4 regions of the Teredinibacter sp. KSP-S5-2 genome follow, and region 3 is predicted to be linked to each of the others. Evidence: predicted binding sites of a transcription regulator. Region 3 holds the regulator's gene; each other region holds the start of a gene.

Region 1 (8,215 bases), 2.0 Mb from region 3:
AATTTCTCTTAAACTAATTTCACGACGAACAATGTCGCACTCCAAATCGACTCTTGCTTCCATCACATCCTTACGCAACGCTTTAACCCAACGATCATCTCGTTCGTCGGTATCGGTTTGTAAGCCTGCATCCAGGACTTCTCGAATCGGTTCCACCATGGAATACGGCATGGTGATATGCAGCTCACCACCGCCACCATCCAGTTCCACATGAAAAGTACTGACTACAACCACTTCACTGGGGCTGACAATATTGGCCATTGAGGGATTAACTTCGGAGTTTAAAAAATCAAAGTTGATTTCTTTCACTGCTTTCCAGGCTTCATGCAGATCAACAAAAACCTGTTCCAACACCATTTGTACAACGCGTAATTCTGTTGGCGTAAATTCACGGCCTTCGATTTTTGCGTGACGACCATCTCCCCCAAAAAAGTTGTCAACGAGTTTAAAAACCAACTTGGCATCGAGAATAATCAGCGCAGTCCCTCTTAATGGGCGGAACTTCACCATATTCAAACTGGTAGGAACATAAAGAGTATGGACATACTCGCCAAACTTCTGAATTTGAATGCCGCCAACAGAAACATCCGCTGTACGGCGTAACAGGTTAAACATACTGATTCGTGTGTAACGGGCAAAACGCTCGTTAATCATTTCCAGAGTGGGCATGCGCCCACGAACGATTCTGTCCTGACTGGTCAGGTCGTAGGAGCGGACCGCCCCCGGATCCGAATCGTCATCAGTGTCGACGTCACCATCGTCAACACCATGCAATAACGCATCAATTTCGTCTTGTGATAGAAGATCTTGCACGCATTTACCTCAAAAATTGATTGCCCATTACTGCATGACAAAATTAGTAAACAGCACCTGCTCTATTCCCGGTGTGCCAATTTCTTTTTCAATAAGCCGCTGCAACTCCTGCAAACATTCCTGTCGTAATAATTCCTTGCCTTCCGCAGTTTGAACTTCCTCAAATATTTTTCCGCCAATAATCATGACTAATGCATCACGAATCATCGGCATATGAGTTTCAATAGTGGCCACAACCTGCTCATCACGAGTCAGTAATGTTATGTCGGCTTGAGCATAACGCTGCCGTCCACGTACTTCATAGGTCACCACAATCGGCGGTTTTAATGGGTAATAAATAGCAGAGCGTGCAACCACAGGAGCCTCTTCCTCAGCTACCACCTCTTCCATCTGCTCAGGCTCATCCCCTCCTATGAAAGAAAGCACCGCGAGTGTGCCACCCACAGATAAACCCGCGACTATCACAGCCAAACCAATCAGCAAAAGCAGCTTTTTCTTATTACCTGAAGCTCCCGCAGGCTTTTCCTGGTCTTGCTGTTCGTTGTCGTCTTCGGCCATGTCAATTTCCCGTCACAAATACAATTAACTCAACCTAAAGGCTTATAGAGCAAGAGATATGCCAGCACTTTGACTGCAATTCATTTGGATAAATAAACCGGATGCAAACCAAAATTCGTGTACATAACTCAAGGCAATAAAAACCTTTGGGCCTATCACTACTTAAATGTAGACCCAAGAGACGGGAAACGAGAAATGAAATGAAGGAAAGGACAAACACCGGGCGAATACGCCCAGTGTTTAAACAGGTTGGATCCTATTTAGACAAAATAGTCCACAGCATAATCAAGTTGAACATTGGTGTGCACGATTTCTTCCTCAACAACATCGGAAGACATAACACCATCAGCGACGGAACCGGACTGTTCCCCGTCCCCCGTTCCTTGTTGCTGCTGTTCAAACGAATGATCAGATACATCCACATCAACCAGATTTACACCCTGCTCACCCAAGAGTTCTTTGAGACGAAAAATTGACTGATCAATGCCATCTCTGACCGATTGATGAGCCGAAGCAAAGCTCACCGTGGCATGATCGTGACTGACTGCAACCTTAACCTGCAACGGCCCCAGTTCTGGCGGATCCAGTTGTATTTCTGCAAACTGAATGTTCTGCCCAGCCAGGTTCGCCGTTCGCTCAGCCAAAGCCTGTGCCCATTGCGGCTGGCCAACTTTAATATCAATCTGCATACGCATCTCAGTCGACAAAGGAGATGGTGATGCTGAAGTTAAATTATTTACGGCCTGGAAGCTGGAGTGCTCGTTTAGATTCAAACTCGGCTCACCTTTCACCGATGATTTGAGTAACTCTGCAAACGATACAGACAAAGGCGCATTGTCATTTTGTGATTTTGCGTTAAGGGCATTTGCAAGTTGCGTGGCAGTAAGAGGCTTGGACACTTTCGCCGCAGGATTCTGATTCACCAGAGACAATTCACTGTTAGATAAACTCACCGGTTTTAGCTCAACACCCTGTTCCCCTACAGAAGAATTTAGCGAGACCTTCGATGTTAGACTGACATCCGAAACCGTTTGCCCTATTGAACTGTTGTTGGAACCTGATGCTGAATTGGCAGACTTAATGCGATACGAAGTCATTAATTCCAAAATACGTGAAGTCGAGTTTCCGTTTTCACCCTTTTCGCCTTTAACAGCACTTTCTGTTAACGCTGAAACGAGAGTTGGATCGTTCAAAGGGGTAATATCTGATGGCTCATTCACACCCCCCTCTTCCGTTTTTTCATCTGTCGATAATGGCTTTCCAGTGTGCAAAACCTGAAGCACAGATTCAGGTGTGCCCTCGATATCATCCTCACTATCTACCTGCGATGGTTCACTCTCAGTTTTGCTGTCATTATCAAGTAATGCATTGTTGGTATTTGCATCCGCATCAACAACGGTAACTGGAGTATCCGTTTCAGTTTCAGCCTCTGCCACCTCAGTCGTCTCAACAACCTGTTCATTGGAGTCTTGTAGCTCAGTGGTTGTGGCTGACACTGTTTGGGTGGTTGTCTGAGTACTATCCGTTGATACTTTGTCTTTTACCACGGGCTTAACCGCCTGTTGCTTATCCAACTCTTCCCGAAATGTTTTTTCGGTTTCTCCTGTGACGGCAGATACGTCTTGACCGTGCTTTTTGGCCAACACTGATGATCGGTCAGTATTAACAACGGTCGGTTCGGGTAATAAAGGCGTCATGAAACCCCCTGAGAGAGAATTGCTAAGACGTACTCACTACACCAGTGAGTACTCGTCATCTATCTAAGGGGTTATAGAGCAAAGGTTATGCCAGCGGGCTGCTGTCGAGATATAAAGAAAAAAGTCTTTTAAATTCAGAAGGTTAAGAAGAGAGAAAGAGGAAACACGCAGCATTAATTCAAATATTTTTCGAGCTCAGAGGAAACAGCGGCAAACTCTTGCTCCACAGAGGCAAATTGTTGCTCTATACCTTCACCCAACTTATCCCGCCCCATAATTTCCAACTGGGCGCACAGCTCAGCAATCGGGTTAGCTCCAATATTCCGGCTGCTACCTTTTAAACCATGAGCCTCCTGGCGAATACCTTCAAAATTGCTGTCAGCTACAGCCTCTTTCAACAATTCCATACGACGGCTACCATCTTCCAGGTAGGTTTGTATTAGCTGGCTGAATTTTTCATCTAATAATTCTTTTAAACTATTTAACATATCGTGATCAACAGACGACATGTGCATTTCTCCCTAGCTTTCATTTTCCCAGCGGAAATGGGCTTCGATATCATTTCCCGGTGGATGAATAATGAGTTTCTCACAAATTGAGTCGATTAATGTTAGTCCGCGACCAAAATAATTCGGTTTTTCTTCAGGCGCATCCTCACCATGGTATCGAATGGGTTGAGCCTCCTGCTGCTTTCTGGACTCTCGAGCTTGAAAGTCAAAGCCTTCTCCCGAATCCTTCACACGAATAATAAGCAAACCACCATTAGCTTGATACTGGTGCGCCAAGGTAATGACCATATAGTCATCATGCAAGCTGTTCAGTTTTTTTCGTCGATCGTCATAATAAGCCACAAAACCTTCCGGGCTTAGTTTCTGGTCTGACGTCATACCCAAAATACCGTGATCCAACGCATTATTAAACATCTCTGACATGACGGTATAAAGCATGGCGCTATGTCGTCTAAGACCCGGGATCTCGGACAGAATATTCAACAGCAGCGGTAATGGGTCGTAATCCTTCAAGGAAGAAGACTCCACACGAAAATCCATCTTCCAATCTTTTAACTGTCCCTGCTTGGCTTTTTCGGAAATATCCTCATGCACCACCAAGTCCACTTCTTCCATGAGAATTTCGACCAGGGAAATGTCATCATTTTTATCGCTGGTGCCAATATGATTATGTACCTGACCAAGGATTTCATCGAACAGAATATCCTGTCCTTTACGACGCTCCATCAGCCGATGAAGTCGCTCCTCACCAAACATTTCCCCTTTACCATTACGCGCTTCACAAATGCCGTCGGACCACATATAAAAGCGGTCCCCTTCTTCAAGGCGAATACGCTGGGTTTCGGCTTTGAACTCCCTATGAGATAGCACGCCCAAAGGTAAATGGCTGGACTGAATCTTTTCGTAATTATCAGTATCGGCACGATAGAGATAGCAATCAGGTAAACCACCATTCCAGACACGTAATCGTTGCTTAGTAAAGTTCACATCAATACATGTGGCACAACAAAAGAAGCCAACGGGAAGAATCTGATTTAGCTTGGCATTAATTTCACGCAGGATATCCGCCATCGAAAACCCTTTGCGTACCATGCCATAAAAAGTGGTTGCCAACGGCATTGAACCGATGGCCGCGGGTAAACCGTGTCCGGTGAAATCTCCCAATAACATGACAATACTGCCACTGGGACTAACCTCAGAAACCAGTACGTCTCCGTTGAACACCGCGAGGGGTGACATGTAATAACGAATATTACTGAGATCCAGGCAACCGCTGTGGGCAATTTTGTCGAAAACCTGTTTCGCTACACGCTGCTCTTGAATCAGGTGGCGGTTATTCGCCTCAATCTGGGATTTTTGTTCCGCCAACGTCTGGTGCATTTCACGCATGCGACTGAAGGCTTTAATTTTCGATTGAATAACAACCCGATTGTAGGGTTTAGAGGCAAAATCATCTCCGCCGGCTTCAAGACACTCAACCAACGACTCGTTATCAGATAAAGAGGTTAAAAAGACAATTGGAACCAATTCGCCAGCAGATATTTTGCGAATTTCACGAGCAGTATCCATCCCGCCCATATTCGGCATGAGTACATCCAGCAACACAATATCCGGGCGTTCTTTTTTATAGGCTTCGACAGCCTGAACGCCGTCTTCGACACTGATTGCAGTATGGCCAACCTGAGTCACGATTGACTCAAGAATCATTCTGTCGGGAGCAGAATCTTCCGCAATTAATATTTTTAGATGTTTTTGGTTCGCAGCTTGAGCCATGAAGACTGATATCCCCACAGAGGGGATATCCTCTGATCCTTAGCGATAATTACTCAATCGTAAATAATTGTTCGAAACTCGAAATAGCAAATATTTTGCGAACTTCCGGCGAGCAATTGGATATCGTGATGTTAGCTTGATCACCGCCAGCGAAATCTCGAAGCACCAGAAGCATCCCCAAAGCAGAGCTGTCGAGATGGATAGTGTCTTCCAAATCCACTACATAACGCTGTATTTCACTTGGGTCGGTATCTTCATAGCTTTTGCGGAATTCGTCCAGGGATGATGCATCAAATCTTCCGTCAATGGAAATGGTTAATAGCTCACCACCTTCTGAAACTTGAGACTTAATTGCCATACTTCCTCTCTCGTAAGCTGTTTTTTTAATCGATTTGGCAAAGTAATCTTGGATAATGCGCCAGACTTTCTAAGCATAGCTTAATTTTATTTGAAACGAGACATTAATCTTTGTTCCAAACCCGTTAATATAACAAAAATTCCTATTGAAATCCTTTCGTGATGATGTATTTCGGTATCTGAGAGAGCGCCAAAACTTTATCTGCTGCTCCCAGCTTTACCGCACTTCCCGGCATCCCCCACACCACACTGGTATTTTCATCTTGTGCGACAGTGGTTGCTCCGGTTTGTCGCATACGTAATAACGCTTCAGCACCATCGGCGCCCATTCCCGTTAGAATGATTCCCATTGAGGAAGCACCCGCTTCCTGCGTCACCGAATCGAACAAAACCTCGACGGATGGTTTATGCCGATTAACCGGAGCCCCGTCATCCAGTAAACAAATATAGCCCGAACCCTGTCGTTTTATTTTTAAGTGCGCATCACCAGGAGCAATATAGACGCAACCACGTTCAATTGCCTGTTTATGGCTGGCTTCATACACGCGCATTGCGGACATTTTATCCACACGCTGAGCAAAAGATGTACTGAAAACTGCAGGAATGTGTTGAGCCACCACGACGGGAGGAGAATCTTCAGGTAAAGACACAATGACATCTTTAATTGCTTCCGTACCACCAGTTGAAGCGCCAATAGCACAAATAAAACCAGGCCGCAGTGTGCCGTTTTTAGCCACAGAATTTAATTGAGGTTGCGGCGAAACAGGGTGCTGCCCCTCATTAGCAATCACATTGGCAGAAGAAGCCGCAACCACTTTTTCGATAATCGTTTCTTTATATTTTTCCAGCGCGCCATGGCCCTGATCTTGTGGTTTACCAATAAAGTCCACGGCTCCGAGAGAAAGTGCTTCAAGTGTCGCAGGTGCTCCGTCATGGGTCAGGGTGGAAATCATTACCACCGGCATTGGCCGCAGACGCATTAAATTTTTTAAAAATTCAATGCCATTCATTCGTGGCATTTCAATATCCAAAGTAATTACATCTGGATTGTATTTTTTAATCTGCTCCCTTGCATCATAGGGGTCTACCGCAGCACCTACGACAAGTATGCGCGAGTCAGAAGAGAGTATTTCTGTCAATACGGACCGAATAACGGCCGAATCATCGACAATAAGTACTTTTATTTTATTTCTAAAGCTACTCATAAATCTTTATCCGGCACGGTTCACGTTCACTAAAAAAGCTCAACATCACCCGATTTAGGTTTCTTCGACATTTTATCCAAGTAAGCTTTTTCGCGTTTTTGAATAGTGTCATTTTGCATAGTACGGAGACGCTTTAATTTTACCGCCCCTGTATCGGGGAAGTACAAAACCTTTCTGGGCGATTCTCCCCCTAAATCCTTTGCGACGATTTTCAGACAGTCCCGATCCAGATAGTCCAATACAAATTCAATGTTTCTGCGGCCAACGTCAATATTCGTCATACTGGACAAAACCCGTCCGCCACCAAACACTTTGACCTCTAACCTATCTCTGCGCCCACCCAGTTTAATAATGGTATTAATTAAATACTCCATCGCCCAGTTGCCATAACACAATTCAGCATTCACAACGCTTGGACGATTAACCTTATGAGAATCTGAACTTTGGACAGGTAGCATGAAATGGTTCATCCCACCCACACCAATTTTGGCGTCTCGCACACAGGCTGCCACACAGGAACCCAAAACAGTACCAATGATTTCTCCATGAGCACTCACGTAGCATTCCCCCGGCAAAATTTTTGCCGCCGGCATATCCATTCTGCGATCCCAATAGCGGTTCACATGCTCAAAGCCCGCTATAACAGGAGGAAAAAGCTTTGCGTTCATTGTTCCATTCTTCTCACCAAACCTGGCAACTGTCAGTTTGCAAACTGTTAAATAATTCTCTGATACATTGTCCGTCCCAAAGAATCAAAACGGTTACTGACTTTATGCAGGTTTTCGCTGTGTCCAATAAATAAATAACCGTCACTTTTCAGAATAGTCGCATATCGATCAAATAACCTTCTTTGCGTTTCTGCATTAAAATAAATCACCACATTCCGACAAAATATCACGTCAAAAGGGCCTTTCATCGGCCAGTCGTGCATCAGGTTAAGTTTTTTAAAAGTAATTAACCCACGAACGTTTTCCTTAACCCGAACATATTCATGCCGTTTATCTGTAGCGAGAAACTTGCGATAAGTATCGGGAATATTTTCCGCTCTATCGCGGAGGTAGACGCCCTCTTTTCCTGACTGTACGACATTGGAGTCCAAGTCTGTTGCCAGAACTTTCACATCCCAACTGTTTAACGCGGCACAGTCCTTTAACACCATTGCGATTGAGTATGGCTCTTCACCGGTTGAACATCCCGCCGACCAAATACGAATTCGCCTTTCTTTGGCATTACGTTTAATTAGATTTGGAAGAACCGTTGAACGTAAATATTCGAAATGGTGGTTTTCTCGAAAGAACGACGT
Region 2 (8,215 bases), 1.9 Mb from region 3:
TGAGGCAGAATTAATTATCAGGTTACCAGTTGTTTCGTCGATGGTTGCTGAAATGCCGGGTAAGGTGGTGGCTGTGCGTGAATTAATTTCCGTACCTAAATCGGTTTCATTGGCAACGGTCATAGTTACGCCATTGATGGTGATATCCATAGAACCGGGTGAACCAATAAGCAGTGAGATATCCATATTCACGGTGGTTTCTGCCGAGGCAGTAATACCTTCAATCGCGTTTAATTCGGCGGCGGTTTCTGCTGCGGAGGCACCAGCTTCAGACACAAAGGTCGTAGTCGTTCCATTTGGGTCGGTAATTGAAAGAGCATCAGATAAATAGCCATTCGAAACAGCTGGCTCACCGGTAACAACAGATAAATTACCCGCGTCCAGAGCCAGTAAGGCTTCGTTACCACTGGTTGGTGTAAAGGTAATAACCGAGGCTTCCCCCGATTGCAATGCAGTAAAGTCGATGGAATAGCTGCCACCGCCATTATCAATTAACCTCGCCACAGCGCTCACACTCGGTACATTGGAAAGAAGCTGCTCATTAATACTGGCGACCATCACTTCCAAATCGCGTTTTGAGTCAATGGTTGCTGGTACACCATTTGCGGTGTTCAGCGTAACGGATACAACATCGTTGCCGGTACTGGCATTTTGCACTTCCAGATCAAAAGTAATGTCTGTGGTACTAAAATCAATTGCCAAAGGCGTTGCAGGTGTGACGGTGAAGTTGCCACCGCTTAATGTTGATGTGGTGGCCGAGGTTAAACCACTTTCTGCCGCGCCAACCACAACACCGGTACTGTTATCAAACCCCATACCTGTCCGCTGTAAGACATCTTGCGTGGCATCCAGATTTAATCGTGAACTTACCAGGGTAGTTTGCCTGGGGTCCAGATCGGTTCTTTGAATGCGGATATCAGTTGGAATCCCACCCAGGTTGCCATTTTCATCGGCGATGGAACCTTGTAAGCGAGCACCTACATTATTCACAACGTAACCGTCGGCATCCAAACCAAATGAACCTGCTCGGGTATAAAGTGTTTCACCATCCCGGTTTAAGATAAAAAAACCAGTTCCGTTGATTGCCATGTCCAATTCATTTTCGGTAAAGGTCACATTCCCCTGCGAAAAGTTTTGTGCAATATCTTGAATCTGCACCCCACTCCCGGCAATGGTTGTTCCTGCCCCGAGAACAGAAATGGCATAAACATCACCAAATTCAACACGAGATCCTTTGAAGCCTGTGGTTGACGCGTTGGCAATATTATTACCTGTCACAGACAACTCAGTGGAAGCGGCGCGAATACCACTTAACGCTGTATCAAAAGGCATGGTCTTCTCCTACTACATCAAAACTTTTCTACACATTCAAAGTGCTACAACCTACTTTGAAATATTACTCATTAAATTGTTTAACATCCGACAAGCTAACCGGACCAACACCCGCAAGGTTCAAGGTAAGCTGTCCATCTGCTCCGACAGTCACACTATTCACGTTGGCGCTTAACGCTGTTTGCAATTGTTTTGGCTTACTGTCGATGGATGCGGTAATTTCAAACTTATAGATACCAGGTCCAACACCGTTTTCGTGGCTGCTTGTCCAATCTAATAAGTCGCCATTCACTTCGGCATTTAAACCATCCCAGCGCATAACCAGTTCACCGGCGGGTTGTTCTCCCAGAGAAATCTGATCAACCAACTCGCCACTGTCGGTGTAAATATTTACTCTGACCTCACCGGTGCTTGCCGGTATATCCACACTGGCACTGATTAAACCGCCGCTAACCAACATAGTTTGTTCCGATGGCACTGACACCGAACGTCCAACGAGTGTCGACGCCTGCAGTGCCTGGTTGGCAACAAATGAATTAGCGAATTGATCAAAGCTGTTATTTAAACTGTCCAGACTTTCAACCGAGCTAAACTGGGCAAGCTGTGAAATAAATTCTGTATTGTCTTGTGGACTGAGCGGATCCTGATTTTCCAACTGCGTGATCATCAGTTGCAAAAAGGCTTTTTGCCCCAGTTCATCCGAACCCGCCTTTTCGTCATTCTTTTTAATGGCGTAGTCCGAGAACACATTGTTCGAGGCTGCAGAAACTTCTGTCATGATTTAATCCTCACAATCACTACACACCACAACTGATTATTGACCAAGTTGAAGAACACGTTGCATCATGGTTTTTGCCGAGTTCATTACTTCAACATTAATTTGAAATGAACGTGATGCCGAAATCATGTTCGCCATTTCTTCAACCACATTCACATTTGGGTAATACACATAGCCCTCTTCATTTGCCATCGGATGATGAGGTTCATAGCGTTGTTGTAAAGGTGCATCGCTTTCAACAATACCGGCAACAGCAACGCCAGCACTGGCATCTTCATTCAGGGCATTGGTACCATCATTCGCTTTCATCATGCTGGCGTGAACGGCAGAAAAAACCGGATGTCGTCCACGGTATGTTTGACCTGAACTGGAGCTGGCTGTCTCAGCGTTGGCGATGTTACTGGCGGTAGTATTTAACCGAACGCTTTGTGCGTTCATGCCTGAGCCGGCGATATCAAAAATAGTATTTAAGCTCATTACTCACCTCGAATCGCTTTGGTAAGGCCTTTAAACTTACTGTTTAAAAACGTAAAAGTGGCTTGGAATTCCAAATTGTTTTTCATGAATTCAGCATGCTCAACCTGCTCATCCACAGTATTGCCATCAATTGAAGGCTGGCCGGGGATGCGGTATAAGGTTTCCGCTTCACCCGCTTGCATACTCGACTGATTGATATGGCCTTTCACTGTTGATTTCATACTTAGGGAGGATGTTGATGTTCCCATTTGCGCTTTCAGTGCTGCCTGGAAATCAATGTCTTTCGCTTGATAGTTAGGCGTATCGGCATTGGCTATGTTTCCGGCCAGCAGGCTCGCCCGTTGCGTGCGCAACTGCAACGCCGCTTGGTGAACCCCTAATGCTTTGTCAAAGCTAATACCCATCACACACTCTCAATCATGAATTAAATTTACTTACACAAAGACATTGCAACGACTGTGCCAAAGAAATATGTGATTGATTTTATTAGGTTTTTTATTTTTCCAGGCAATACAGTCAGAGTAAGCGGCAATCTATTTCCGCTGCCGTCACGAGCACAATTTCCCTCGACAAAAGCTCTGATAAACAGGCAATAGAAAGCAAATAAAAGAATGGAACCACAGGGGGAAAATGGCACTCACACCAGAAACAAATGATCATGCCACGAATATTAGACTGGTTTATTTAGCGCGATATAACACACCGGGATTGCAGTTCACGACTTCAAATAAGTCTGCCGCACCAGCCAGAGATTCTGACGCGCCAAGGTATAACACACCTTTAGGTTTCAGGGCGGCGTGCATTCTGGTTAAGATGTTTTTCTTTAATTCACCGGAGAAGTAAATAAGCACATTTCGACAAAAAATAATGTCGAATTTCCCCAGTAGCCCGTAGCTATCCTGCAGATTTAATTGACGAAAAGTAACACATCGTTTTATTTCAGGTTTAACTTCCCAGGTTTCATTTCCATGAGGGGTAAAGAAGGTTTTCAATCGTTGTTCAGACAAGCCCCGACCGATAGAAAGCCGGTCATAAATCCCTTGTTTGGCCTGATCTAACACATTACTGGATAAGTCTGTTGCAACGATTTCGGCTGAGATTCGCGCCCCACCCAATGCGCTTCGACGGTACTCATCAACGACCATACTGAGTGAATATGGCTCCTGCCCACTTGAACACGCTGCCGACCAGATACGCATTTTGCCCATTGCGTTGACTTTAGCAAACTCGGGTAACAACTTGTGCCTAAGATGCTCATAGGGGTAGGAATCGCGAAACCAAAAGGTTTCGTTGGTCGTCATCGCGTTGATGACTTTTTGCCTGAGGTCGCGCTGCGATGGCTGTTTTATCAGCCGAGTAAGGTCAACTAAAGAGTTACAGTTATTTTCAGAAAGTATTCTGCGAATTCTTGTCGCAACCAGATATTGTTTATTGTCCGCCAGATCTATACCGGCTATTTCTTGTAGGTAATCGCGAAATTCCTGAAATTCGCCGGACCCCAAGGTTACGCTCTCTGCTTTATGTCGAATCACTCGATTTATTCCAAAAACCTGCTTTATGCTTTTGTTTGTCTTTATTCTACGTAACCAACCAGCTCTTTCATTCGGTCGTTCACGCGCTTGGCCAGTTCATCTGGATGGAACTTGGCAAGGAAATCATTTGCCCCGACTTTTTTAACCATGGCCTCATTAAATACACCACTGAGGGATGTGTGAAGCACGATATGTAAGTCTTTTAATGCCGGATTAGCCCGAACTTCTGCGGTAAACGTGTACCCATCCATTTCGGGCATTTCAATATCGGAAATCACCATCAGAATTTCTTTGTATGGATCTTTACCATCTTCAACCAAGTGAGTCAGATATTCCAGCGCTTCTTTTCCATCTTTTTTAACTGTGGTTTTCACTCCCAGCGCTTCAACCACTTTTTGAATCTGTTTACGTGCAATTGAAGAGTCGTCCGCAATAAGGATGTGTTTGGAAACAGAGATTTCTTCCTGAGCTTCCTCGATGGCTTTCTCAGAGACGTCAGAAGGCAAAGGCGAAACTTCGGCTAACACTTTTTCAACATCAATTATTTCTACTAATTTACCATCGACATCGGTCACAGCCGTTAAATAGTTTTCTCGACCGGCACCTCTGGGTGGTGGGTGGATATCCCCCCAGTTCATATTAATAATTCGCTCCACACCTTTTACTAAAAAGCCCTGGGTTGAGCGATTGTATTCGGTAATAATCACAAAACAATTTTGGATATCTTCAAGCGGCGCTCTTCCGGTGGCCTGCTTTAAATCCATAATAGGAATAGTACCACCACGAATATGTGCCACACCCCGAATAACCGGATTACGCTTAGGGATTTCATTTAACGGTGGACATTGCAAAACTTCTTTTACTTTGAAAACATTGATTCCGTAAAGTTGAGCATCACCCAAGTTAAACAATAAAAGCTCAAGCCGGTTCTGCCCGACTAACTGCGTTCTCTGATTGACGCTGTCTAACACACCCGCCATAAAAACCTCTGTATCTTCACGAAATCGACATGCCTGTGGTCTACACTTTGTGTTGGGCACGTACCTTGCAATATCACTCAATAAATTCAACTTACCCCTTGTGTACGACAGTTTTCTGACACACACAAACGTAAGCATACGCAGACCGTACTTACAGCATAGGACACAAATCATGGCACTACGCAGTTTTTTAGTTGTTGCTCTATTGGTTTTCTGCTCACCATCCGTGCTGGGTCAAGACTATCAGGATCTCGCATTTTTAAGCACTGCGGTGAAACAACATGTGACTCAGGAATTGATTGATGAATATGGCCGCAAGGAATTTGAAAACAATATTGAAATCCAGGTAAGTAGCATTGATCCCAGGCTTAAGCTGGCGAGTTGCGAAAATGGCCTGCAGTTTTCAACCATTAAACAAGGGTATAACGCGCAAAAATTCTCGGTTAAAGTGCGCTGCGACAGAGATCAGCAATGGACTATTTATATCCCGGTTTCGACGGATGTGTATGCAGATGTTGTGGTCGCAGCCTATAACCTTCAACGCGGAGAAGTGGTTACAGAAGAAAGTTTGACCACCAAAAGGATGAATACTTCTCTACTTAATAGCAGCTTCATCATGTCTGCTGAGCGAGCAATTGGCAAAGAAACCAAACGACCAATCAGAGCTGGCGAGCCGATTCGGTTGTCTGGCCTGACGGAAACCAATGTCATCAATCGTGGAGATGCAGTAACCATAGAGGCATCTCTCTCCGCCCTCATGGTAACCGCGCCCGGTGAGGCAATGTCTTCGGGTTATGTAGGACAGCAAATTCGGGTAAAAAACACCAAATCCAGCCGTATTGTTGACGCTATCGTGGCAGGTCCTGGCAGAGTAACAGTGATGAATGCTCATTTGCTGGCAAACTCATCTAATAGGTAAAAAAAAGTTAAAGTTGCATAAAAAACTGCCGATACTCTGTGTAGACAGTTAAAATTTGTGGCATATAGCGCACAAAAGGTAGGTTAAGATCATGGTTATTGATCCGAGTAACAGTATCCACACAAGCCATATGGCGGCCAATAAGGCCAAGCCGGCGGCTCAACGAGAAGCGAAAGCGGAAGTCTCAAACGACACCAGTTCCGAGTCCGCCAGTGATAATGTGTCGCTCAGCATTTCCGGTAAAACCCTGGCTCAGGTTGAAGCAAGCCTGGCTGAAGCACCAGATATCGATGAAGCGAAAGTCGCTGTAATTAAAGCCGCTATCGCGAATGGTAGCTACAAGGTTGATCCGGACAAAATCGCCGCTAGCATTCTTGCTCAAGAGAGCCTGTACTAATAAAAAAGTCAGGCTCTTTACCTCTTTTCCCCTCTCTTCTGCCACATCGGCATAAAAACTGCTCTAGTCTTAATATGAGTCATTAACAACACGTTAATGTCAATAAGTTGACCCTGGATACTCAGTTATGACTTTGGCGAATACACAAACAAGCTCCCCCAATCAGCAAGATATCGAGCAACAGGTTGCCACTGATATAAACGCGTGCAAACAGTTACTTCGCTTATTAACAGATGAATCAGAAGCGCTGAAACACCGCGATGCAAATAAGCTTGAGGAAATCATTAACAGCAAGCTGGCATACCTGGCTCAACTGGAACAAAGTGCCAATCTGCGCAGCCAGTGGCTAAAAGTACCGATAGAACAAGCCGCTGATAAATGGGACGAACTGTTACTCAGTTTCCAAAACCCCGGCCTGCAAGCCGCATGGAAGAATCTGCAAAAGCTCGTTGAAGAATGTCGGGTAAAAAATGAAACCAACGGCAAAATGCTGGCCCGAAACCAGCAGGTATATTCCCGCCTGGTCAATATCGTGCGCGGCCAGACGGATGCCCCTTCCCTTTATACTGCAACAGGAAACGCTACCGGTGGCTATAACCGGGGAAATTCCGTCGGCGAAGCATAATCACTTTGATACCTTAAGTAGCAAGCTTTATAATTGCGCGTTCTAAAGAGGTTCTGAGAATTCAGTTTTTTAGAACCTCTCCAAGTAACGCTCCCGTAGTTGAATGGATACAATAGGGTCCTCCTAAGACTTAGGTGCTGGTTCGATTCCAGCCGGGAGCGCCATCTCACAAATAAGGCGAGTAAACGCCACCTATTGGCTTGTTGTTGATTCCCATGAATTTATTGATATTGCAACCCGGGCAACTCAAAGGTGCGTTGGCACACCTTTCCCCCCGACAATCCAACCACGTGCTGAAAATATTACGCCTGAATACAGGGGATTCGCTACAGGTTGGAATCCTCAACGGTATGATCGGCAACGCCCACATTGCATCAGTGGATGGGGAAAACGTCATAATCGAAGTGGACATGCTGAATCAGATACCCCCACCCGCCTTGCCTTTATCCATCATTCTTGGTTTACCCCGCCCACAGATGATCAAACGCATACTGCAAACAATCGCCACAATGGGCGTTGCTGAATTACATTTGATTCAGTCTAGTCGGGTGGAAAAGAGCTTTTGGCAATCCCCATGTTTGCACGAACAGGCGATTCAGGATCAACTGCTACTTGGGTTAGAACAAGGGAAAGCTACGCAACTACCTAAAGTGCATTTTCACCAACGCTTTCGACCGTTTATTGAGGATGAACTGGAATCACTTTCTGCTGGAGCAAAAAAAATAATCGCCCACCCAGGAGATTATCCCTTCTGCACACCCCACACTGAAGAGCGAAAAATCTGCCTTGCAATTGGCCCGGAAGGCGGTTTTTTGCAGCAGGAAGTTGAGCGTTTTGTTGAGTGTGGTTTTGCACCAATACAACTTGGCGAACGTATATTGAAAGTGGAAACGGCTATTCCGGTATTAATTGGCAAGCTGTTTTAGAGCTGGAATGACTTCCTTAAGCTTAGGCGATATTGATTTTCTTTTTCGCCAACAGGCTGACGAACTCTCTAGGCGCAACCGGACGGCTGCATAGATACCCTTGGTAGTATAGACAACCGTATTCCTGAATAAGGTTAAGCTGAGCCGCAGTTTCCACACCCTCAGCAACCACTTCGAGCTCCAACATCTTACCCATAGCACTGATCGTTTCGACTAAGGCCCGATCATTACGGTCGATGGTAATGTCAC
Region 3 (8,215 bases):
CATTAATACGTTCTACCTGATCGGCGTACTGCTTGTCATTATGGGCTTGGCGTTTGTTATCGATTCGCCAGACCGCTTTCTAAACCCAACCCCTCAGGCAGAAACCGAAGAAGAAGACAAAACACCCATTGCAGTTGCCCATCAGACATCTTCACAGCACTTTAACGAAGAAGGTGCACTGGATTATGTATTCAATGCAGAAAAATTGGAGTACTACCAGGTTCCTGAGCAGACAACAGAAGAAGGCGGCTATCTGCCTGCCAGGGATTACACGCTGATAGATAAACCTTCCGTACAGCTGTTTATGGATGTTGCACCCTGGTTCATCGAATCCATCAATGGCAAGCTCAGCGAAAAGGGCGAATTACTGAACCTGTGGCAAGACGTAAAAATCTGGCAAACCGATAAAAAAGGAAATACCTCTTCGCTGCAAACAGAGGAACTCACTATTTTTCCACGAGAAAAACTGGTAGAAACCGATAAGCCTGTTAAGATCACGACCCCAAGTGGAGAAATCACAGCAATCGGCATGATTGCCAACCTCAATGAAAAACGAATTAAGCTTCTGTCCAATGTACGAGGCGTTCATGACCCTATTTAGCCCGAGACAACTTATCTCTCGCCTGACAGTTTTTATTGTCTGTCTTGCGCTTGGGCATCCTGTTTTTGCTTTGCCAAGCGATAAAGAACAACCGATTACTATTCAATCTGACCAGGCCGAAAGAGATGAAATAAAAGGCACCACAACCTATTCAGGTCGGGTGATCATGGAACAGGGCAGCATGGAAATCACGGCAGACAAAGTGGTGATTTATAGTGAACGCAATAAAGTATCCAAAGTTGTCGCAACGGGGAAACCCGCAACCTATAAACAAAAGCCAGCAGCCGATGAAGCGGAAGTAAAAGCCACCGCACAAACGCTCGAATACCAAGTGAATAACGCCACGCTATTCTTATTGGGCAAGGCTCTGCTCAAACAGGAAGGCACCAGCCTGAGTGGCGATAAAATTGAATATGATGTGAAAAAATCTGTTGTTAGAGCTGGCGGCACCAATACCGACGGAGACGATGGCAGAGTACGTATGGTCATTCCGGCCAAATCCTTGAAAAACTAGCATTCATCCAGGAAAAACGTTTTCATGCCCCAGCTGCACGCCAAACACCTCGCCAAAAGCTACAAAGGTCGCCAAGTCGTTATTGATGTTTCCATGAGCGTGAATGACGGTCAGGTTGTTGGTTTGCTAGGCCCCAACGGGGCGGGTAAAACAACGTGCTTTTATATGATTGCCGGCATCGTCAAACCCGAGCGAGGTAATGTATTTATTGACGGCAAAGACGTCACCCATTTGCCAATGCACGGTCGAGCCAAAGCAGGACTGGGCTATCTTCCGCAGGAAGCATCGGTGTTCCGAAAAATGACAGTTTCCGACAATATCATGGCGATATTGGAAACTCGTGACGATTTACGGCGGGGAGACAGAAACCAAGCCCTGCAGAACCTGCTCGAAGAATTTCATATTACCCATATCAAAGACAGCTTGGGCATGGCGTTATCCGGGGGTGAACGACGACGCGTTGAGATCGCTCGCGCTTTGGCAGCTGAACCCCAGTTTATCTTGCTGGACGAACCCTTTGCCGGTGTCGACCCTATTTCTGTGAGCGACATTAAGGACATCATAAAACAGCTGCGAGACCGGGGAATCGGGGTATTAATCACTGATCACAACGTTCGGGAAACTCTCGATATCTGCGAAAAGGCCTATATTGTATCGGAAGGGCATATCATTGCTGAAGGCGATGCGGGCGAAGTACTGAACAACAAAAAAGTTCGCGAAGTATACCTTGGTCAGCACTTTACGCTTTAACTTGCAACAAAAACTCATCCACCTACCCTCTTAGCTCTTGGCGCGGCACAAACTTTGCTTCGAAAAAGCAAAAAAGCCATTGCTTGTCGCTCTAGTCGCGACTAAACTTTTGAAATCTACTGGTAAAAAATTCGAGTAATCTCAAAGATTTAGCAGACTATGAAGCAAACCCTGCAGTTAAAAATGGGTCAGCAGCTGACGATGACTCCTCAGCTACAGCAGGCCATTCGTCTTCTCCAGCTTTCCACACTCGATCTCCAGGCTGAAATTCAGGAAGCGTTAGACAGCAACCCGATGCTGGAAACCCAGGAAGACAGTGGAGAAGCCTCTCAAGACACCAGTAAAGATCAATCAGAAAGCAAGTCCAACGAGCAAGAAACCTCAGAACGGGACAACTACGACGATTCCTCAGCAACCGACAGCGAATGGAGCGAGGACATTCCAAATGATCTTGCCGTCGACACCAGCTGGGATGATGTTTATCAATCTGCACCTTCCGGTTCGGGTCTTTCAAAACCAGACAACGAGGATTTCGACTTTGAATCACGGCGGGCGGTGACAGAAACCCTGCAGGATCACCTCCACTGGCAACTTAACTTGACTCCCATGTCCGATCTGGATCGGGAGATCGCCGAAGTTATTATTGATGCCGTCGAACCCTCGGGAATGCTCAGCCAAACCGCGGACGAAATATTCGAGGGCATAGTAAAGCATCACGAAGAGTTGGAAATGGACGAAGTCATTGCCGTCCTGCATCGCGTCCAACAGTTCGATCCGGTTGGGGTAGCCAGCCAGGACATTCGTGAATGCCTGATGATTCAGCTTTCCCATTTAGCACCGGAAACAGAAGAGCTGGCCACCGCGAAAAGTATCGTAAACCAGTATTTGGAGTTGCTAGGTAGCAGAGACTTCAAACAACTCATGCGCAGGCTCAAAGTAAAAGAGCCGCAGCTGCAAAAAGCCATTGCCCTGATTCAGAGCCTTAATCCCAGACCCGGCGATGCCATCAGTACTGAGACCGCAGAATACGTAGTACCAGATGTTTTCGTACAAAAGGAAAACAACCGCTGGCAGGTACAACTCAATCCGGAGATAGCCCCTAAAATACGCATTAATCAGGACTATGCTTCTCTGGTTAAGCGCGCCGACTCCAGCAGTGACAACACCTTTCTTCGGGATAACCTACAGGAAGCCCGCTGGTTTTTGAAAAGCCTGCAAAGCCGCAATGAAACCTTATTAAAGGTCGCGACATGCATTGTTGAAAAACAACAGGGGTTTCTCGATCATGGACCGGAAGCCATGCGACCGATGGTCTTACATGATGTGGCAGAAGAAGTGGAAATGCATGAATCCACCATTTCGCGTGTTACCACGCAGAAATATATGCATACCCCACAGGGGATTTTTGAACTGAAATACTTTTTCTCCAGCCATGTTGCTACAGACAGTGGCGGAGAGTGCTCATCGACAGCAATTCGAGCCATAATTAAAAAACTGGTTGCGGCAGAAAACGCGAAAAAGCCGCTCAGTGATTCTAAAATTACAGCACTCCTTGCAGAACAAGGTATCAAGGTTGCACGAAGGACGATTGCGAAATACCGTGAATCACTGGGTATTCCCCCGTCCAATGAGCGTAAACGTTTAGTGTAAACGCCAATAATGTTAGGGTTGGCACCCCTGAAGCCAGTATCAAATACTGGTAAAATAGTTAGGTTATAAATGACCAAAAGCGGTACCCATGCTTTTGGTTTTTTTGGTTATGAATGGTTTAAAAGTAAGTATCCGAAAGTCATGCAAATAAAATCAATTCTCACTCAGGATCGAACACGGGCCAAATGGAATTCCACCAGTAAAAAGAAGCTCCTTGAGCAGCTTTCGTACCTTTTTGCACAGTATTGCGAAGGGATAGACGCCGACGAACTATTTACCAATCTGGTTGAACGGGAAAAATTAGGTTCAACGGGTATCGGTGAAGGCATTGCCATTCCGCATTGCCGCTGTAATACCGGAGGCGAAACACTGGGAGCTTGTATCACACTGGACGACCCCATCGATTTCGATTCCGCAGACAGTCGACCTGTCGATTTACTGTTCGCCATGTTGGTGCCGGAAAATGCTGAAGCAGAGCACCTGGAAACCCTGGCAAACGTCGCCGAAGCCATGCAAAAAGCGGAACTGGTAAAACACCTTCGCGAAGCATCCAGCGACGAGCAGCTATTTCAGCTCATCACTCAACAAACCAGCCATTAATAAAACAAGGTGGCAATATGCGTTTAGTTATTATCAGTGGCAGATCAGGGTCGGGCAAAACCTCAGCCTTACACCTTCTAGAAGACGAAGGTTTCACCTGCATAGATAATCTTCCCGCTGATCTATTACCCGCCTTAATCGCGCATATTCAATCCGCTAATAAGCAAAGCGAACAGAAAATTGCCGTTGGCATTGATGCCCGTAATTTCCATAGTGATTTAAGTAAGGTACCGGATATTATCCGTTCCCTAACACACCCGGGAACTAGTGGCGACGTTGTTTATCTGGATACTTCAAGGGAAGTACTCTTAAAACGTTTTAGCGAAACCCGCCGTAAACACCCTCTGTCAGACGATAACATTGGTCTCAATGAGGCCATTGCCAAAGAAAAGCAGATCCTTGCTCCTATTGCCAATTCTGCAAGTTTTACCATCGACACCACGCGTATGAGTATCCATGAACTACGTGGAACCATTAAGCGTTTGGTTGTCGGGGAATCTTCTTCGGGAACGGCAATTATGTTTACCTCCTTTGGCTTTAAATATGGCGTCCCAGTCGATGCCGATTTTGTCTTCGATGTACGCTGTTTACCAAATCCGTACTGGAGCCCAGAACTCAGATCCAAATCGGGACTGGAGGAAGAAGTTATAAATTTCCTCGCCAGACAAAAAGAAGTACAGGAAATGGAAGAGGATCTATACCATTTTATTCACAAGTGGGCACCTCAGTTCGAACAAAGCAACCGCAGCTATTTAACCATTGCGATTGGCTGTACGGGGGGTATGCATCGTTCCGTATACCTGTGTGAACGCTTAAGCCAGCAGATGAAACAACACTATGGAAATGTTCAGGTTCGCCATCGTCAACTAGAACAGATCCCCGGACAGTAATTCAGGAACGAATTCATGCTTGAAAGAAAAATTGAAATCATCAATAAACTCGGTCTGCACGCCCGCGCTGCAACCAAGCTTTCCAACTTGGCCAACCGCTATGAAAGCCGCGTGATGATTTCTTTTAACGATAAGCAGGTAGACGTAAAAAGCATTATTTCTCTCATGCTCCTTGCTGCAACCAAAGGCAGTGAAGTCACACTTGTGACCGAAGGAAATGACGAACAGGAAGCCATGGACGCACTGTGTGATTTAATTAACGATAAATTTGGCGAAGGAGAATAAAAGAATATTTCTGTAGCAATCTAATTTAGCTTTCGTTATCTTCTGCTCCAGCAAAAATTTGATAGCGAGTCAAACTCCTCATAAACAGTAGAGTTTTTTATTGAATGCAAGCCCCCGCGGAAGAAATCAAGCACCCATCCAGGGTTCATATCGAGCGTATTCACAATATGCTCGACGGCGGTACCTTGCGTCAAATTGCCCGTCTGGTAAATGGACTAAAGCCGGTAGAAATAGCCCGTCTCATAGAATCGTCACCGCCACCTTCCAGAACACTGTTGTGGGAGTTGGTCGATAAATCCAGCACCGGTGAAGTCATTGAAGAATTACCGGATGAACTTCGGTCGCACATACTCAGCGACATGGACGCTGAAGCCGTTGCCGAAATAACCGAAGGCCTGGAAACGGATGACATTGCAGATATTCTGCAACAACTGCCCGAGCAAGTTATTCAAGAAGTGCTGTCGGCTATGACCGAGCAAGACCGACAACGCGTTGAGGCAGTACTCTCCTACGACGAAGAAACGGCAGGCGGCTTAACCAACACCGATACCATCACCGTACGCCCCAGGTTTACCTTGGATGTTGTACTGCGCTACTTGCGCCGACATAACGAATTACCGCCTTCCACTGATAGTCTGATAGTCGTTAACCGTAAAGATGAATATCTCGGTTTGTTGCCGTTAAGTAAATTACTGACCTCAGACCCCAGTACCACCGTACGCGAAGTCATGGTGACAGACATTAACGCCATACCAGCAAATATGGTCGATAGTGAAGTCGCAATTCTGTTTGAACAACACGACTGGATTTCCGCTCCGGTTGTGGATGACCAGGGAAAGCTCCTTGGGCGTATCACTATCGATGACGTGGTGGACGTAATCCGGGAAGATGCTGATCACTCTCTAATGAGTCTGGCAGGTTTGGACGAAGAAGAAGATACCTTCGCTCCCGTCGCAAAAACCATCCCCAGGCGCGCCATTTGGCTGGGAATCAACTTACTCACAGCCATTCTCGCCTCATCGGTGATCAATATTTTTCAGGGCACCATTGATAAAGTCGTCGCCCTCGCCGTATTAATGCCCATTGTCGCGAGCATGGGAGGTGTAGCCGGCTCACAAACACTCACCGTCGTTATCCGCGGTTTAGCGGTGGGCCATATCAGTTCGCAGAATATGCGATGGCTATTAAATCGTGAGCTTTATGTTGGCTTATTAAATGGCTGCCTATGGGCGCTAATCATGGGCGTGGTCGCTGCACTCTGGTTTAATGACCCTATCATTGCCATCATTATTGGTGTGGCCATGATTATTAATTTGGCGACGGCTGCATGCGCTGGGGCCTTGCTTCCCATTGCGCTTAAGGCACTTAAAATTGATCCGGCTCTGGCAGGTGGGGTGACGCTGACGACCCTGACAGATATTGTCGGCTTCTTTGCCTTCCTTGGGTTGGCAACTTACTTTTACGCTTAAATTATTTTTACCTCGATATGCACGATATTTACGATACCTTTGACGAAGACGAATTTGACGGCCCAAGTAAAACCCAGATCAAAAAGGAAATGCATGAATTGCAGGAGCTCGGCGTTAAACTCACCGAACTCACCCTGGAACAGATTAGTCGGCTGCCATTAACCGAAGAGCTATACAACGCCATTACCGAAGCGCCAAAGATCACTCAGCGGAGCGCGAAGAAACGCCACATGCAGTTTATTGGCAAGCTCATGCGCAAAGCTGATGGCGATGCAATACGTGAAGCATATGACGAAATTCAAGAGGCTCAACACCAGGCTGCACGTCAACTTCACCTGATTGAAAAATGGCGGGACAGGCTAGCAGACGGTGACAATCAGGCGCTACAGAACTTTATTCAGGAATACCCACATGCCGATATTCAACAATTACGGCAACTGATCCGACAGGTACAGAAAGAAACCAGTCAGCAAAAAGCACCGGCAGCCAAACGTAAACTGTTTAAACTCATCCGGGAAACACTGAGTGTAAACCACTAAGGGATAGAGTCACCCAAGATATTCTGATCGTAAATATCCGCGATATTTTTCATCAGCTCTAACCCTGGAGCCAGGGTTATTTTCCATGCAACCCGACAGGTAGGGCCATATTTCGGATAAAACTCGGAAAGCGTTTGCATCAGGCTATCGAAAAAAAGGTCATACATTTCATCGCTAACCTGATAGATTTTTTTATGATGGTAAGCCACTTTTAAGAGGTATGAATCCGCTTCTTTGGACACAAAAAACTGCACCAAATGCATAATCGCAATGTGCAGCATATCTTTTTGTTTTTCAATATCCACGCCATTAAACACTCGGTCAATATCAGGTGAAGCCTCACGAAAAACCTGATAAAAACGATCATAAAAAGTCGCCGAGTTCAAACGAATAGTGTCGAAACTATCGTTAAAAACCTCACTGAAATCAATCACATTTTCGCGCATAACAACCTACCTTCTAGTTGGAATAACGCTGTTCATAAACATTGATCAACTGCTGTTCCAACACAGAAAACTCTCTTTGCATACGTAAAAACTCGTGTTCTTTCAATTTTAATTCTTCCAGTTCTTTGGTGGTTTTGAAATAGCTTGCTTCAAGTTCGTTATATTGCTTGCTCAACTTCTTCAATGCAACCGTATCCTGTGGTGCATTACCTGTTTCGGTCATTTTCGACAATTGTTCTTCCAACATCTGGTATTCGACTTTTGTACGTTTGAGCTCTTCCAGCATACTCTGCAACTCATCATTACTCTTCGACAACTCCAGATAGCTTTCTTCCAACAGCTTGCATTCGGAGTTTTTCCTATCCAGCTCCCGCTTTTTCTCATACAGTTCTTTCTTGAGAGCATCAACATCATTCAGTTGATCGGGTATAGGATCAACAATTGACCGCTCAATATCTTCTAATGAACCAC
Region 4 (8,215 bases), 2.4 Mb from region 3:
CCAGTGCGATGTAGGGAACAGACTGACTTTTTAGTACTGCAGCTACGGATTTACCAACCCGACCAAAGCCGCCGATGATCACATGCTTGTGTATTTCTTCATTCTCAGGCAAAAGCATTTGCTCGTACTTTTCCACCAGAGGTTTTCTTTTGGCAATGGTATTACCAAGCGCAGCAAGTGCTGGAGTCAGGATCATCGAAAGACCTGCGACAACAATCATAAACTGTCCGGTCTCTTGATCTATTAAGTTGTAGGCGGCAGACGCTTGTCCGATTACGACAAATGCAAATTCCCCTGCCTCAGATAGCAGAAGACCTGTTCTCATGGAGTCAGTCCAGGTTAATTTAAAGCACCGTGATAATAGTGTGCCGATAATTGCTTTAACTAAGATAAGACCAAATACCGAAGCCAATACCCAAAAGCCATTCTCAACGGCGACGATAAAATCGAGGTTCATACCCACGCCCATAAAAAACAGGCCGAGTAGTAGCCCTTTGAAGGGTTCGATTTCCACCTCGATTTGGTGCCTGAATTCAGTTTCTGCCAACAGTAAGCCAGCAAGAAAAGCGCCGAGTGCCATGGATAAACCCGCTAGTCCGGTAGCAAGGGATATTGCCAAAATAGTCAGCAGCATGGTTGCGGTAAATACGTCAACGCTATTGGTTTTTGACGCGACACGAAACAGATAACGTAGAACATAGCGACCGAGAATAATAATTAAGCCAACAGCCGAAAAGGCATGTATTAAAGAAATCGCAATGCTGTGCCAGATATTCTGCTCGCTCTGGCTGCCAAACACCGATAGCAAAATAAGTATGGGAACAACGGCCAGGTCTTGTAAGAGCAGCACCGCAAAACTGGTGCGTCCGTGGGTGGCTGACATTTGCCCGCTTTCTTTTAAAAGTTGAACCACCATGGCCGTTGATGATAACGCCAGACACAAGCCAATAATAATCGAGGCTTTAACCGGGTTACCCCATAAAACTGCGACAGCGCCGATAGCGAGTGCGGAAAAGAGCACCTGCATGGTGCCAAGCCCAAAGATAAGTTTTGAATAGGATCTGAGGCGATCAAAAGACAGTTCAAGACCAATGGTGAACAATAAGAATATAACCCCCAGCTCAGCGAGGTGCTGCACTTCCTGTGCATCTTTAACCAAAGCAATACTATGTGGGCCAATAATTGCCCCAACAGCGAGATAGCCGAGAATTGGACTGATTTTCAGCTTTTTAAATAATGGAACAATAACGACCACCGTCAGCAAAAAAGCAACTGTCTCAATGAGGTAGGGCACGGCAATATGTGGGTTTGAGTGTTCCATATCGTTTTGGGCTCTGGCGTGAGTGGGTAACCGGGCTGCAAATTGCAACAGCCCCTCTACATGGTTAACGAATTTCTATTTACTGTCTAGCCGGTTTCAGGTGGGATCAATTTCCAGAACGCTTGCCTTGGCTTTGCCTTGGCCAAACTGAATCTCAATTTCTTGTTGCTTGGTCAGTTGACTTGCTGATTTTACAACGGTGTTTTTTTCGGTTTTTACAATGGAATAGCCTCTTTTTAGGGTTGAAAGAGGGCTGACGATATCCAGTGATTCTGCGGCTTTGGTTAGGCCATATTTTTTTTGCTTGAGCGTTTGGTTAATCAGATAAAAAAGTTTTTCGCTGATTTGACTAAGCTTTTGCTTATCAAGCTGAATTCTATTAGCCGGGGAGCAACGTTGTAATCTTGCGTCCAGCTGCATAACGTTGTTTTTGCGTTGAGCAATGGTATTGCTCACGGCATTTAATTGTTTCAGTTCCAGGTGATCAAGCTTTTGCATCCATTGCTGAATTTGATTTCCAGGATGCTTAATTTTCGCACTGAGCAAATTAAGCGACTGTCGGTGCCGGGAAATGATATCTGTGATTTGCTGACGAAGGGTTTGCTCTTGATTATAAATATGGATCAATAGCTGATCGCTATCCGGGCTCAGCAGCTCCGCAGCAGCAGAAGGGGTAGGTGCGCGATGGTCTGCGACAAAATCTGCGATGGTAAAATCGATCTCATGACCAACAGCGGATACAACCGGTGTATGCGCATCAAATATCGATCTTGCCAGATCTTCCGAATTAAATGCCCATAAATCTTCAATAGAGCCACCGCCCCTACACAGCAATATAACGTCAAACTGACTACTTTCATCTGCGTACTTTAGTGCCGAGATGAGTTTTTCGTGGGCACCATCACCTTGGACGGGGGCAGGCAGAATTGTGACTGGACAAAGTGGGAAGCGACGTTTTAGAACGCTTAATACATCCCGGATGGCTGCGCCTGTGGGGGAAGTGATTACCCCGATATGATTAGGGATCTGAGGTAGAGGCTTTTTATGTGATTGGTCGAACAGACCTTCTGTGGCAAGCTTGGCTTTTAGCTCTTCATAACGCTTTTGCAGTATGCCAAAACCGGCATCTTCCATGTGTTCGACGATAAGCTGGTAATCTCCGCGTCCTTCGTAAATGCTTACCCTGGCACGTACTAATACTTTGTCACCATTATTGGGTGGGTTTTTTACCAAGCTATTGCGACCACGAAACATGGCGGCGCGTACCTGGGCATTCTCGTCTTTTAAGGTGAAGTACCAATGGCCGGAACCAGGCTTGCTGAGATTGGATATCTCACCCTCTAGCCAAATCATGGGTAGGTGCATTTCAAGCAGCTGTTTGGCTTTTCGATTTAATTGAGAAACGCTGAGCACTTTTCGCTCAGGGTTGTTTTGGGGGAATGCAGGAGAAAATAAATCAGTCATGAGGGCCATTTTAACGTTGATTTCGCCTAGACACCATCCTCACTCTGTTTACCCATCATCCCGGAGCATCTATAATGTCGGGTTTTCTTCATGCGACCTCACCCAACCTAAGGCGGTAGTTTTATGTTAAGGATTGCTCAAGAAGCGCTTACCTTTGACGATGTTTTATTGGTTCCTGGCTACTCATCCGTAACCGCGAAAGATGTGTCATTAAAAACCAAGTTGACACGTAATTTGTCTCTCAATATCCCGTTGGTCTCGGCGGCGATGGATACGGTAACTGAATCGGGTTTAGCCATTGCGTTAGCGCAAGAGGGCGGTATTGGTATTATCCACAAGAGTATGTCGATTGAAGACCAGGCTCGAGAAGTTCGGGCAGTTAAAAAGTTTGAAGCGGGTGTAGTAAAAGATCCGATCACTATTGAATCCAGTGCCACCATCAGCGAGTTGATTGCTCTTACCCAGAAAAACAAAATTTCTGGCGTACCTGTATTAGATGGCAAAGATTTGGTGGGGATAGTGACTGGGCGGGATGTTCGTTTTGAAACGAACCTGAGTGCAAGTGTCGCCAGTATCATGACACCCAAAGAAAAACTGGTAACCGTGAAAGAAGGAACCGAGGCTGAAACCGTTAGAGCTTTGCTCCATCAACACAGAATCGAGAAGGTTCTGGTGGTGAACGATAATTTCGACCTGTGTGGTTTGATAACTGTTAAAGACATTAACAAAGCCGAAACCTTCCCGAATGCATCAAAAGACGTAAATGGTAGTTTGATCGTTGGTGCTTCCGTAGGAACCAGCCCAGATACTGATGACCGTGTTGCAGCCTTGATAGAAGCGGGTGTAGACGTATTGGTCGTTGATACTGCTCACGGACACTCGCAAAACGTGATTGAACGTGTGCGAAAAATCAAGAAGGACTACCCAGACATTCAGGTTATTGGCGGTAATATTGCCACGGGCGAGGCGGCCAAAGCCTTGGTTGAAGCTGGTGCGGATGGCGTAAAAGTGGGTATTGGCCCTGGTTCTATTTGTACAACTCGAATCGTTACGGGTGTAGGGGTGCCGCAGGTTTCGGCAATTGCGAATGTAGTTGATGCGTTGAAAGGCACTGATGTACCTGTCATTGCCGATGGTGGAATTCGTTTCTCTGGTGATATCTCTAAAGCTATTGTTGCCGGTGCTCACGCGGTTATGATGGGTTCCATGTTTGCCGGTACCGAAGAGGCTCCAGGTGAAGTAGAGCTATATCAGGGGCGTACATATAAATCATACCGGGGCATGGGGTCTTTGGGGGCAATGGGTAAAACCCAGGGGTCTTCTGACCGTTATTTCCAGGATTCAAGCCAAGGTTTAGAAAAGCTTGTACCAGAGGGTATTGAAGGACGTGTTCCTTACAAAGGGCCGTTGTCAGCAATCGTTCATCAATTAATGGGTGGATTGCGGGCGTCTATGGGGTATACCGGTTCCACGGATATGGAAATGATGAGAACTAAACCAGAATTTGTTCGTGTGACTGCTGCTGGCATGGGTGAAAGTCATGTTCACGATGTCACTATTACCAAAGAAGCGCCAAACTATCCCGTGTCTGGACGCTAAACTAACTGTACTGTTGCGCCGCATCCGCGGCGTAACACTTACCACCACCTCTTTAAATTAGACAGAAGCGCTTATGTCCATTGATATCCACGCTCAGCGTATCCTTATTCTTGATTTTGGCTCTCAGTACACTCAACTCATCGCTCGTCGTGTACGGGAAATTGGTGTTTATTCTGAGATTCGTGCTTTTGATATGACGGATGAAGAAATTCGTGAATTTAACCCTAAAGGTATTATTCTCGCCGGTGGCCCGGAATCTGTGACAGAAGGGCAGTCGCCCAGAGCCCCTGAAGTGGTCTTTACCCTTGGCGTACCTGTATTGGGAATCTGCTATGGCATGCAGACTATGGCCGAACAGCTTGGTGGTAAGGTTGAAGGGTCGAATATCCGTGAGTTTGGCTATGCTCAGGTAAAAGTAGAGGGTGAAAGTCGCCTTTTTCAGGATATCAAAGACCATGTAAGTCATGACGGTGAAGCGTTGCTGGATGTGTGGATGAGCCACGGCGATAAAGTGGTACAAATGCCAGAAAGCTTTCAATTAATGGCTTCCACCGATTCTTGTGCTATTGCTGGTATGTACAACGAAGAAAAGCGTTTCTACGGGGTACAGTTCCACCCTGAAGTGACACACACTCTTCAAGGGAAACGTATTTTTGAGCATTTTGTACTGCAACTTTGTGAGTGTGAAGCGCTTTGGACTCCGGCCAATATTGTTGAAGATGCGATAGAACGTGTTCGCGATCAAGTTGGAAAAGACAAAGTTTTACTTGGTTTGTCTGGCGGCGTGGATTCCTCTGTTGTCGCAGCACTTTTACACCGAGCTATTGGTGATCAGCTGACATGCGTTTTTGTGGATAACGGACTTCTGCGCAAGAATGAAGGCGACCAGGTGATGGACATGTTTGCTAAAAACATGGGCGTCAAAGTTATTCGTGCAGATAAAGAAGCCATGTTCCTTGATAACTTGAAAGGTGTTCAGGACCCGGAACAAAAACGAAAAATTATTGGTAATAAGTTTATCGACGTATTTGAAGAAGAAGGGAAAAAGCTTCAAGGCGTTAACTGGTTGGCGCAAGGTACAATCTACCCAGACGTTATTGAGTCTGCGGCGGCCAAAACCGGGAAAGCGCATGTGATTAAATCCCACCATAATGTGGGTGGTTTGCCTGACAAAATGGAAATGGAACTGGTTGAACCGTTACGTGAGTTATTTAAAGACGAAGTGAGAAAGATTGGTTTAGAACTTGGCCTACCATACGATATGGTTTACCGTCATCCATTCCCTGGGCCAGGTTTAGGTGTTCGCATTCTCGGTGAAGTGAAAAAAGAATATGCCGACATTCTTCGCGAGGCAGACGCAATTTTTATTCAGGAATTACATGAGTCAGGTTGGTACCACAAAACCAGTCAGGCATTTGCCGTATTCCTGCCTGTTAAATCCGTTGGTGTTGTTGGTGATGCGCGTCGCTACGAGTGGGTAATTGCCTTACGTGCGGTAGAAACCATAGATTTCATGACGGCTCGTTGGGCACATCTGCCATATGAGTTATTGGAGAAAGTATCCAATAGAATTATTAACGAAATCTCTGGTGTTTCTCGCGTGACTTACGATGTGTCCAGTAAACCACCTGCTACTATTGAGTGGGAATAGGGCATTATTAAATAATTTTATCCGCTGAGAAATTACAATATTGTTTTATTTCTCAGCGGAATATTTCTTTTTTAAGCAAAACATAGTGTCCAGTTGTCGGCAGTCATGCCTGATTTTGTTTTATTTTCTAGCCTATAAAGTTTTTCTACCTCTCTTGATTCGTAATTAAATCTAACGCCTCTTAATAATTATATAAATGCTTTCCGTTTAGGCCTTTGGTAATAATTCGTATTTACGAATGCATTGAATTTTAAGTCATAACAGTTGTTCTTGGCTTGTCAGTTTTTTTTACAGGAATAATTATTCATTTCATCCAAGTTAAATATAACCTGTTGATCTGAATCGTTTTTTTTTCACTGGTACAGTAATTGCTGAATGGTGAAATACCATTAACGACAAGCAATAATTAAGGGATACATAATATGACAATAAGAAAAGTGGTTGCGTTGTTTACTTTATCAATCATGTCTTCGGTCGCATTAGCATTACCTGTTTCTGTGAGTAATGTAGTGTCATCAGATCCACTGATGGAAGATTTCTCTACTTTGCCTTCCGGTGCGAGCGCCTATTTTGATGGAAATGGTGTTTCGGTTGGTGAGCACTTTGTTGGTCAAACTGTAATTGATCCAGGTGGTAGCGGGTTTGAAACAGTTTCCGGTACTCCGACTGGTTCTTTGACTCTGGGCACAACTTCTGCGAACGATGGTATCTGGGCGATACAAGGTGCAGCTGGCCTTGCTGGTGGGATAGCCGGTAGTGATATCGGTGAAGGTGTTGTTTCTATGTTGTTCGACTACGATATTTTTAGTCTAGGCATGCTTATTGGTGGTGCTGAAGCAAATGGTGCTGCAACATTTGATTTTTTTGCTAGAGATGGTTCTTTAGTGGATAGCTTGTCTATGGCTGTCTTCAACGAAAACTACACATTCAGCTCCACAGTTGCTTTCGCTGGTGTGACAATCAGTAACACAGACCCAGCAGGTATTGCATACGATAACTTACGTTTTGCCTCTGAACCTGTTTCTGTGCCAGAACCAAGTTCTATTGCTCTGATGCTATTGGGGTTGTTGGGCTTAGGTATACGCCGAATTAAGGGCTAAGTTCTAGAGCATTAAATTCTAGGGGAATAAGTTCTGTATGTTGTAGGGCTTACTCCTCTTGGATTTTTTATAAATATACTTTGTAATTGTTTGAAGTTATTTTTTGTTGTCTATGCTTTATCTTCTATTAACTCTACCTATACATAGTCTTTTAGATAAATAAAAACGCTGCTTTAAAAAGTTTCTATTTTATTTATTCTGATACGTCTGCTAGTTCGAGTGGATGTTCATTTGTATAAGTGTTTTCTATTCTTTTTTCTTCATTAACGAAAAATGTTTTCGGTATTCTGCTGGTGTCACGCCCACAAGAGAAACGAAAGCTCGCCTTAGCGTATCTGAATTGGCAAAGCCACAAAGCGCGGCTATTTGTTTTGGAGCGAAATTTCCTTGTTCAAGTAATCGACGAGCCGCTTCTATCCGTGCCTCTTTGATCCAGTTTGCCGGAGTGATACCCACTTCATCGCGAAACATTCGTGAAAAGTGGCGTCGACTTAAGTTTAGGCGTTGCGCGAGGCTGGAAATTGTATGGTCAAGGTTCGGGTTAGCCGCAATCCATCGCTGTAACTCCTGAAGTGCTGAGCGACCTGCCGGAACAGCTTCCCGATTCCGGCTAAACTGTATTTGGCCTCCAGGCCGTTTAAAAAACATGACGAGCTGACTTGCAACCCGCTTGGCTATTTCGTTACCAAGGTCTTCTTCTACAAGAGAAAGAGCAAGATCAAGCCCAGCGGTAACTCCCGCAGCGGTGCGTGACGGTCCGTCACTAATATAAATTGCATCTTTTTCAACAATAAGCTCAGGGTATTGTTCAGCGAGCTGTTCGGCATGAGCCCAGTGAGTCGTAACTCTTCGTCCGTTAAGTAAACCGGTAGCAGCCAGAAAGAATGCGCCAGTACAGACTGAACCATAACGTTTGGTCTTGGGGATTTGCTCCGAGAGCCAGTCGGTTAGTGCATTATTTTCATTGATTTTCTCGGCGTTTGGGCAACCCGCAACGAGTAAAGTATCGATAGATTCCTCGTCCTTAGATGAGAAGGTTAAGTCAGGGATCAAACGAACACCCGATGAACTGCGAACAGG

The links. The regulator sigma-54, encoded in region 3, starts transcription at its own class of promoters, with help from an activator protein. The targets are predictions, from matches to a motif close to TGGCACANNNNTTGCNNT.
Region 1: a site for sigma-54 is predicted at 3,144-3,161, ahead of P5V12_RS13060 (flagellar hook-length control protein FliK). Genes of this name have one in related genera too.
Region 2: a site for sigma-54 is predicted at 5,154-5,171, ahead of flgA (flagellar basal body P-ring formation chaperone FlgA). Genes of this name have one in related genera too.
Region 4: a site for sigma-54 is predicted at 6,393-6,410, ahead of P5V12_RS11410 (PEP-CTERM sorting domain-containing protein). Genes of this name have one in related genera too.

What each region holds. Positions count from the first base shown of each region.
Region 1 is NZ_CP120416.1:3,032,676-3,040,890, forward strand. Features, by position in the region: gene fliM (flagellar motor switch protein FliM) at 1-813, opposite strand, end outside; gene P5V12_RS13055 (flagellar basal body-associated FliL family protein) at 841-1,371, opposite strand; gene P5V12_RS13060 (flagellar hook-length control protein FliK) at 1,632-3,068, opposite strand; gene P5V12_RS13065 (Hpt domain-containing protein) at 3,242-3,577, opposite strand; gene P5V12_RS13070 (fused response regulator/phosphatase) at 3,590-5,350, opposite strand; gene P5V12_RS13075 (STAS domain-containing protein) at 5,400-5,708, opposite strand; gene P5V12_RS13080 (chemotaxis response regulator protein-glutamate methylesterase) at 5,851-6,912, opposite strand; gene cheD (chemoreceptor glutamine deamidase CheD) at 6,942-7,580, opposite strand; gene P5V12_RS13090 (protein-glutamate O-methyltransferase CheR) at 7,628-8,215, opposite strand, start outside.
Region 2 is NZ_CP120416.1:3,121,414-3,129,628, forward strand. Features, by position in the region: gene P5V12_RS13430 (flagellar hook-basal body complex protein) at 1-1,332, opposite strand, end outside; gene P5V12_RS13435 (flagellar hook assembly protein FlgD) at 1,397-2,110, opposite strand; gene flgC (flagellar basal body rod protein FlgC) at 2,147-2,587, opposite strand; gene flgB (flagellar basal body rod protein FlgB) at 2,587-2,991, opposite strand; gene P5V12_RS13450 (protein-glutamate O-methyltransferase CheR) at 3,268-4,119, opposite strand; gene P5V12_RS13455 (chemotaxis protein CheV) at 4,161-5,099, opposite strand; gene flgA (flagellar basal body P-ring formation chaperone FlgA) at 5,272-6,018, shown strand; gene flgM (flagellar biosynthesis anti-sigma factor FlgM) at 6,110-6,415, shown strand; gene P5V12_RS13470 (flagellar protein FlgN) at 6,543-7,040, shown strand; tRNA gene P5V12_RS13475 (tRNA-Arg) at 7,130-7,204, shown strand; gene P5V12_RS13480 (16S rRNA (uracil(1498)-N(3))-methyltransferase) at 7,256-7,966, shown strand; gene P5V12_RS13485 (EAL domain-containing protein) at 7,989-8,215, opposite strand, start outside.
Region 3 is NZ_CP120416.1:23,810-32,024, reverse strand. Features, by position in the region: gene lptC (LPS export ABC transporter periplasmic protein LptC) at 1-601, shown strand, start outside; gene lptA (lipopolysaccharide transport periplasmic protein LptA) at 588-1,115, shown strand; gene lptB (LPS export ABC transporter ATP-binding protein) at 1,140-1,865, shown strand; gene P5V12_RS00130 (RNA polymerase factor sigma-54) at 2,025-3,515, shown strand; gene ptsN (PTS IIA-like nitrogen regulatory protein PtsN) at 3,585-4,115, shown strand; gene rapZ (RNase adapter RapZ) at 4,133-5,005, shown strand; gene P5V12_RS00115 (HPr family phosphocarrier protein) at 5,021-5,290, shown strand; gene mgtE (magnesium transporter) at 5,395-6,759, shown strand; gene yjgA (ribosome biogenesis factor YjgA) at 6,777-7,298, shown strand; gene P5V12_RS00100 (hypothetical protein) at 7,295-7,744, opposite strand; gene P5V12_RS00095 (hypothetical protein) at 7,758-8,215, opposite strand, start outside.
Region 4 is NZ_CP120416.1:2,618,609-2,626,823, reverse strand. Features, by position in the region: gene P5V12_RS11430 (monovalent cation:proton antiporter-2 (CPA2) family protein) at 1-1,321, opposite strand, end outside; gene xseA (exodeoxyribonuclease VII large subunit) at 1,418-2,785, opposite strand; gene guaB (IMP dehydrogenase) at 2,909-4,384, shown strand; gene guaA (glutamine-hydrolyzing GMP synthase) at 4,458-6,035, shown strand; gene P5V12_RS11410 (PEP-CTERM sorting domain-containing protein) at 6,458-7,135, shown strand; gene P5V12_RS11405 (GlxA family transcriptional regulator) at 7,382-8,215, opposite strand, start outside.